Regions from separate parts of the Enterococcus rotai genome, predicted to be linked through region 2. Evidence: predicted binding sites of a transcription regulator. Region 2 holds the regulator's gene; the other holds the start of a gene.
The links. Region 2 encodes NrdR, which represses ribonucleotide reductase genes. Its sites were predicted from a motif close to ACACNATATATNGTGT; they were not measured.
Positions count from the first base shown of each region.

Region 1: the regulator NrdR is predicted to act here: its motif matches at 2,377-2,392, upstream of nrdD (anaerobic ribonucleoside-triphosphate reductase).

Region 1 is NZ_CP013655.1:186,000-189,994, reverse strand. Features, by position in the region: gene nrdD (anaerobic ribonucleoside-triphosphate reductase) at 123-2,315, opposite strand; gene ATZ35_RS00850 (ABC transporter ATP-binding protein) at 2,626-3,393, shown strand; gene ATZ35_RS00845 (ABC transporter permease) at 3,383-3,995, shown strand, end outside.
Region 2 is NZ_CP013655.1:3,299,567-3,303,561, reverse strand. Features, by position in the region: gene mutM (DNA-formamidopyrimidine glycosylase) at 1-316, shown strand, start outside; gene coaE (dephospho-CoA kinase) at 320-913, shown strand; gene nrdR (transcriptional regulator NrdR) at 1,231-1,716, shown strand; gene ATZ35_RS14740 (replication initiation and membrane attachment family protein) at 1,729-3,135, shown strand; gene dnaI (primosomal protein DnaI) at 3,135-3,995, shown strand, end outside.

The DNA.
Region 1 (3,995 bases), 630 kb from region 2:
GCAAAGATAAAGAGCATCTTTGCAGCATTTTCCTAATTGCCTTGACACACAAAGAATGTAATGAGTTGATGTAGAAAGGTACCTACTCGGTTGTTCGAGGTCTAGATGGTTCGTTCCGCTTTTTATTTCATATGTTTCACTCGTGAAGAGATTTCTTTATGTCTTCCATGTACCATTGGGCGGGCTTGGGGATTGCCTAGGTAGCCACAGGTACGTTTAACAACATCACATGATTTTGGATCGTGATTGCCGCATTGTGGGCATTCGAATCCGCGTTCTGTTGGGTGGAAATCTCCTTCGAAATTACATTCATAACAATGGTCGATCGGTGTATTAGTTCCTAGATAGCCAACACGATCATAGGCGTAATCCCAAACAGATTCCAAAGCTTTAGGATTTTGTTGTAAGACTGGGTATTCGCAATAGTGGATGAAACCGCCAGAGCAATATTGTGGATAATCTTTTTCAAAATCTAGTTTTTCGAATGGTGTTGGATTTTTACGTACATCATAATGGAAACTGTTGGTGTAATAGTCTTTATCTGTGATATTTTCGACGATACCAAATTTTTCGGTATCTAGGCGGCAGAAACGGTCAGTTAAGCTTTCACTTGGTGTTGAATAGACACTAAAATGATAGCCATATTCATTGCCCCAGTCATCTGCATGGGCTTTTAAATCTTTTAAGATCGCAAGTGTAAAGTCTTTCGCTTCAGGATTCGTTTCCCAGTCTCCGCCGTAAAAAGCAGAAGCGACTTCATATAAACCAATATAGCCTAGTGAAACAGTAGCCCGTTTGTTTTTAAATAATTCATTGACAGATTCTTTTCGAGACAAACGTTTGCCAAATGCGCCATACATATAAAGAATCGGTGCATTAGCCGGTGTTGCTTCTTTACAACGTTCAACACGATATACTAAAGCATCTTTCATTGTATTTAAACGCTCAGCTAAAAGTGTCCAGAATCTACCAACATTGCCTTGTGCTTCCATTGCAATTCTAGGCAGATTTAAAGTGACTACTCCTAAATTCATACGGCCGACATTGATTTCTTCGCCATTTTCATCTTTCCATCCTTGCAAGAAAGAACGACAACCCATTGGGACTTTGAAACTACCTGTCAAATCGACTAATTTATCATAATTTAAAATATCAGGATACATTCTTTTGGTTGCACATTCTAATGCAAGTTGTTTCACGTCATAGTTTGGGTCTGAGTCGTTTAAATTAACACCACGTTTTAAAGTGAAAATCAATTTAGGAAAAATTGCTGTTCTATGTTCACTACCTAAACCTTTGATACGGATTTGTAAAATTGCTTTTTGAATCTCGCGTTCAAACCAATTTAGACCTAATCCAAATCCCAAAGAAGTGAATGGAGTCTGTCCATTTGAAGTGAATAAGGTATTGATCTCATATTCTAAGCTTTGCATGGCATCATAAATGTCCTTTTGGGTTTTACTTTTAGCATAAGCATCTTGACGATCAGCACCATCGATCCATTCTTTAGCATCTACTAAATGTTTTTGATAATTTAATTCAGCAAATGGTGCTAATAGTTCATCCACACGATCAGCAGAACAACCGCCATATTGACTAGAGGCGACATTGGCTATGATTTGTGAGATTTGAGCAGTTGCTGTTTGGATCGATTTAGGTGACTCAACTTCAGCATTACCAATTTTGAATCCATCGTTCAACATTCCTTTAAAGTCAATCAAACAACAGTTGGTCATCGGTGTATATGGATGGTAGTCTAAGTCATGATAGTGGATATCACCTTTTTGATGGGCATTGGCAACATGAGGAGGCAACATTTTAAGTCCAATTGACTTTCCAACGATCCCAGCCGTTAAATCACGTTGCGTGTTGAAAACATCGCTATCTTTATTGGCATTCTCGTTAACGACTGATTGGTCTTTGTTGATTAATTTACTGATTGTAAAATTGATATCTGTAGCTTTACTACGTTCAAAATCTCGACGAGTGCGGTAGTTGATATATTCTTCTGCCAATTCATATTCATTTTTTGCCAGTAAAATATGTTCAACGATATTTTGGATTTCATAAATTTTGACATCTTCTGCAAAACGATCTGAAATTTCTTGATCGATTCTTTCAACGATTTCTTGAATACGTTCATGGGCAAGCGGGTCTAAAGAACCACGAATTTTTTGTTCAGCTTTGATCAAAGCGTCATAAATTTTTCGATCATCAAAATCTACTAGCCGACCATCTCTTTTAACGATTTTAATCGTATGTAAGGCTGAACCAGTAGAACTCACTTCATTATTAGCTTGCTTAATATCCATCATTACTGCACATCTCCTCATAGATTTATTTCTTCCTTATAATAAAACAATTCATAGAATCTTTCAACTATATATAGTGTGAAATTTAATTTTTAATGCCTTTGTATAACTACATATAGTGTTTATGAGAAATGAAAAAAACTGTGAAAACAACTCCCTAAAAGGTTTGTGGAAATTGTCACAACGTTTTGACTTGGAAAAATAAATGATTGATGAATCTTTTTTTATTATTACTTAATTGTAAGAGGAAACGATGTTCAGTTACGCAAAATATTGGTAGAATAAGGATAATGAATAAACTGGAGCGAAATCTATGACAAAAATTTTAGAAGTAAATCATTTAAGTAAATCATATGGGTACCGAAGCAATAAGGTCCAAGTTTTGAATAATATATCTTTTTCTGTAGAACAAGGAGAGTTTGTCGGGATCATGGGACCTAGTGGTGCTGGTAAGTCGACATTACTCAATACGATTTCCACGATTGCGTTGCCTACGACTGGAACGGTTCGAATAGATGGTCAAGATATATTGAAGATGCGCGATGGTCAAATCAGCGATTTTCGACGTAAGAAACTAGGGTTTATTTTCCAAAATTTCAATTTAATGGATACATTAAATGTAAAAGATAATATTTTATTGCCATTGGCTGTTGATCGTATGCCTCTATCTGAAATGGAGCAACGGTTGGCGCATGTTGCTGATATTTTAGGGATTGACCAATTGTTAAGTAGTTTCCCTAATGCAATCTCAGTTGGACAAAAACAGCGAGTAGCAGCAGCACGTGCACTGATCACTAAACCTAAAATTATTTTTGCAGATGAACCAACGGGCTCTTTGGATTCTAAATCAGCTGCAGAATTACTTCAATATATGACGAATATGAATATACAAGACGATGCTACGATCATGATGGTTACCCATGATCCTTATACTGCAAGTTACTGTAATCGGATTTTGTTTATTAAAGATGGTGTCTTTTTTTCAGAGGTAGTTCGTCAAGGCTCTAGAAAAGAGTTTTTCAATCGGGTGATTGATATGCAGGCAACCATTGGCGGAGGTGGCCGAGCGAATGATTTTTAATTTGTCTTGGAAAAATTTTAAAGGACAATTTCTTAATTACCTTGTTTATTTTGTTAGTATGACATTTGCTGTTGTTGTCTATTATTGCTTTAATGCGATTACCTATAATAGAAATCTAACGAATAGAGTTGGGCAAGAGATTCATATCGATAGTGCGATGAATTTAGGTGGTATTCTAGTCGTGGTCATGATTTTAGGATTCATGTTTGCTGCGAACCATTTTTTTCTTTTAAAAAGAGGAAAAGAAATTGGTTTGTATCACTTAATCGGTATGCGCAAAGAACAAATATCTTTTCTATTTTTTATTGAAACATTGATTTTGGGCGCGATTTCACTAGTTTCTGGTCTGATTCTTGGCGTTATTTTTTCTAAACTATTTTCGATGATTTTGGCCAAAGCCATGTTTTTGCAAGTAGAAAGTCTGTTCTATGCTTCGATCCCATCCATGGTACAAACAGGGATTGTTTTTGTTTTTATGCTGTTGGCGGTGTCCTTTCGAAGTAGCTGGTTGATTTATCGCTATCAAGTCTCAGATTTACTTAGTAAAAGGAAGAAAAGAGCGGCCAATTCAACTAAATTGTCTGTTCTTGAGATTGTCTTAA
Region 2 (3,995 bases):
TTATGTAGATGAGGCTTTGTGGGAAGCGAGTATTCATCCAGAACAACCCGCTGATTCATTAAAACCTAAAGAGGTTGAAGGGCTGTATTATGCAATCATCGATGTCCTAGGCCGAGCGGTCGAAGCTGGCGGAACAACAATCCGTAGCTACTTAAATGCGCTAGGCGAAGCAGGAACCTTCCAAATTTCACTAAATGTTTATGGCCAAACGGAGAAACCATGTCCACGATGTGCTACACCAATCAAAAAAATCAAAGTTGCACAACGAGGAACCCATTTTTGTCCGAAGTGTCAAACCTTAAAAGTGAGAAACTAAACGATGACTAAGATATTAGGACTGACTGGTGGGATTGCTACAGGGAAAAGTACCGTTGTAAAGGTCTTTAAAGAACTGGGTTTTCCAGTTGTTGATGCTGATGTGATCGCTCGAGAAATTGTTGAAGTGGGCATGCCAGCGTTAGCTAAAATTGTGTCTACGTTTGGAACAGAAATATTGCAGCCAGATGGTTCATTGGACCGTAAAAAATTAGGAGCGCTTGTTTTTTCAGACGAAGAAAAAAGACAAAAACTAAATGCATTACTCTCTCCTTTTTTAAGAGAAGCAATCTTGTCGCAAATTGAAAAGAAAAAAGACCGAGCGTCATTAGTCGTTGTTGATATTCCCTTGCTTTATGAGGGCGGATATGAAAATGACATGGATCAAGTAGCAGTTGTCTATGTTCCAGAAACGATTCAACTGGATCGTTTGATGAAAAGAGATCATCTGACGGAACAAGAAGCGTGGCAACGAATAAACAGTCAATTATCGATCGAACAGAAAAAGCAAAGAGCAGATATCGTATTTGATAATCAAAAAACGATCCAAGAAACTAAGAAATTGGTGGAAAATTGGGTGTTAAAAAATCATTTTTAATTACTCGATCTGTAGTAAGAACTATTTTTCAGATAAATGAAGACAAGGGAGGCAGCGAATGTTAAAGCCGATTTTGTTTTCATTTTTTTGTTACAACTTATTTAGATAAATTGATAAGAGAAATAACCAGCTCAGTGAGAGTCTGATTCATTTTATTTAAAAAACTGTTATTAAATAAACGTTAAACAAATGAAAAAAAATGGTTAAGAAGTAATCGCTAATGTCTGGTTTCTTAAGCATTTCATGTTATAATATAGGAAGTAAACTTAAAATTAACTGTTAAAATAGATATTATTAGATAAAATGAGGTGAATACTATGCGTTGTCCAAGATGTCATCATAATAATTCTCGTGTAATTGATAGTCGTCAAGCTGACGATGGTCGTGCGATCCGTCGTCGTAGAGAGTGTGAAAATTGTAATTACCGTTTTACAACATTTGAACGGATTGAAGCTGCACCATTATTAGTCATTAAGAAAAACGGTGACCGAGAAGAATTCAATAGAGAGAAGATTTTACGCGGGTTGATTCGCTCAGCAGAAAAACGTCCAGTTGCCATGGAACAAATGGAACAAATCGTTGATAATGTTGAAAATCGTGTTCGTAGCTTAGGCGAGAATGAAGTTTCAACGACATTAGTCGGAGAATATGTAATGGAAGATTTAGTCAATCTAGATGAAATTGCCTATATTCGTTTTGCCAGTGTGTACCGTCAATTTAAAGATATGAGTGTGTTCTTAAAAGAATTGCAAGGAATCGTTGATAAAGCAAAGTCTTCAAACGCTGATACAACCAATGAATAAGGAGGTCTTTCCTTGAAAGACAAGTGGAAAGAAGTCCAGCCAAAAAGCATATTTCAAGCAACCATTGCTTATACTTTATCTGACCAAGAACAAACTGTTTTAACGCTTTTATATCAACCGATAATTGGCGCAAAAGCGTTTAGTTTATATTTGACACTGTTATCAGAAGTTACAGAAACAGGTGTTAGTGAATCACTTTTTCATGCAGAGCTGATTACAATGTTGGATATGAGTATCAAAGAAATTCAAACTGCTAGAAAAAAATTAGAAGGTATTGGATTACTAAGTACCTTTGTCAAAGAAGATAGTGAACTAGGGATTTACTTTTTGTATCGTTTAAATCATCCTGAAACGGCCGAACGTTTCTTTAAAGACGAAGTGTTGTCACTGACTCTGTTAAACAGCGTTGGACAAAGAAAGTTGGATAAATTATTTGAGCGATTCAAACCCAAATTTATTAGTTTGACAGGTTTTGAAGAAGTTTCAGCTAGTTTTAAAGATGTCTATCTGTTCAAAGAGGAGCAAATCATTGCACAAAGTGGTCAGCTAGGTCAGCTGGCGCAAGCATTCACTGATCCAAGACCTGTGAAAAAACCAAGTGCAGTCAGTGAAACCTTTGATTGGGCCTATTTTGTTCAAGGAATTGAAAATTTAGGAATCAAACTTCCTGATAATAGTGCTGGTTTTAAGGAAGAGGTCTTTATCTTCCACAATTTATTTGGGATCACAGAATTAGATATGATCGAGTTTTGTTCTAAATCATTTGATTATTATACGAGTAAGATCGACGTCAAAGACTTTGAACGAGCGGTGTATCGTACTTATGATCCTGATAAAAAACAAAAGGCAAGCCAATTCCAAACTAACGAATCAGTGGAATTATCTGCTGCAGATCAGCAAACATATCGTTACAACTCATTAAAAATGAATGGTTTTTCAACACAAGATATTCAAATGATCATGGATAGTGAGAAGAATTTTCCATTGAACTATTTGGAAGCCTTGAAAAATGAACGAGGCGGTTATACTACGCCGCAAGAGCGCTCTTTAGTTAAATACTTAGTGAGTAAATCCGGACTGCCAAATAGTGTGATCAATGTCTTGATCAATTACGTTTATAATATCCAAAAACAACCAACACTAAAAGCGGACTATGTTAATCGAATCGCGAATGAATGGGCACAAAGTGGTATTTTTTCCCCTGAAAAGGCGATTGATCATGTACGTGAGTTAGCCAAAAAAGGCAAAGAACAAAAACAAACGAGACAGCGTTATGGACAAAACAACCGTCCGATTCGTCAGGAAACACTACCAGATTGGGTAGAAAATCCGGTTGAAGAACAAAAGCTATCGAAAGAAGAACAAGCACGATTAGATAAAGAAATTCAAGATTTTCTGAGTAAAGGAGGCGGCAACTAATGGAAGACGTAGGAAAAGAAATGTCAAAAATCATTCAAAACAGAGATATGAACGAGCGCTATAATGAACTGGTCGATGTTGTATTAAAAGATACGGATGTCCAAGAATTTATTCAAGAACATCGCGAGCGATTGACGGATGATGACATCCGTAAAAGCTATTCAAAACTGTATGAATTTGTACAAGAAAAACGTAAATATCAATTGAATGATCCATCAATGATCGCTCCTGGCTATGAGCCGAAATTAACCTTGAATTTTCACTATATCGATGTTACTTATGTACCAACTGAAGCGTTGATTGCCAAGCAAAAAGAAGATGAGATTCGTAAAAGAGTTCGCGCGATGGATATGCCTAAAGATGTACGAGAAGCTAGTTTAAGCCGATTTGATACAGCCTCTCAGGGTCGAGCACAGGCGATGGCTGAAACGATGAAGTTTTTGAATGAATATACTTCTGAACCAAAAGAATTTCACAAAGGACTGTATCTTCAAGGGACATTCGGCGTAGGAAAATCATTCCTATTAGGTGCCATTGCAAATAGTTTAGCGGAACGAGGATTTGTGACGACTATTGTACATTTCCCAACCTTTACAGTTGAAATGAAACAGGCAATCGGTAAAGATATGGTTGGACCAAAGCTAGATGCTGTTAAAAAATCACCCGTGTTGATGATTGATGATTTGGGTGCAGAATCAATGACTTCTTGGATCCGTGACGATGTTTTAAGTGTTATTTTACAATACCGCATGCAAGAACAATTAGTGACATTTTTCTCCTCTAATCTTGATTTAAAAGAGTTAGAAAAACATTTGTCTGTCACGCAACGTGGGGAACAAGAACCTTTGAAGGCCCGTCGG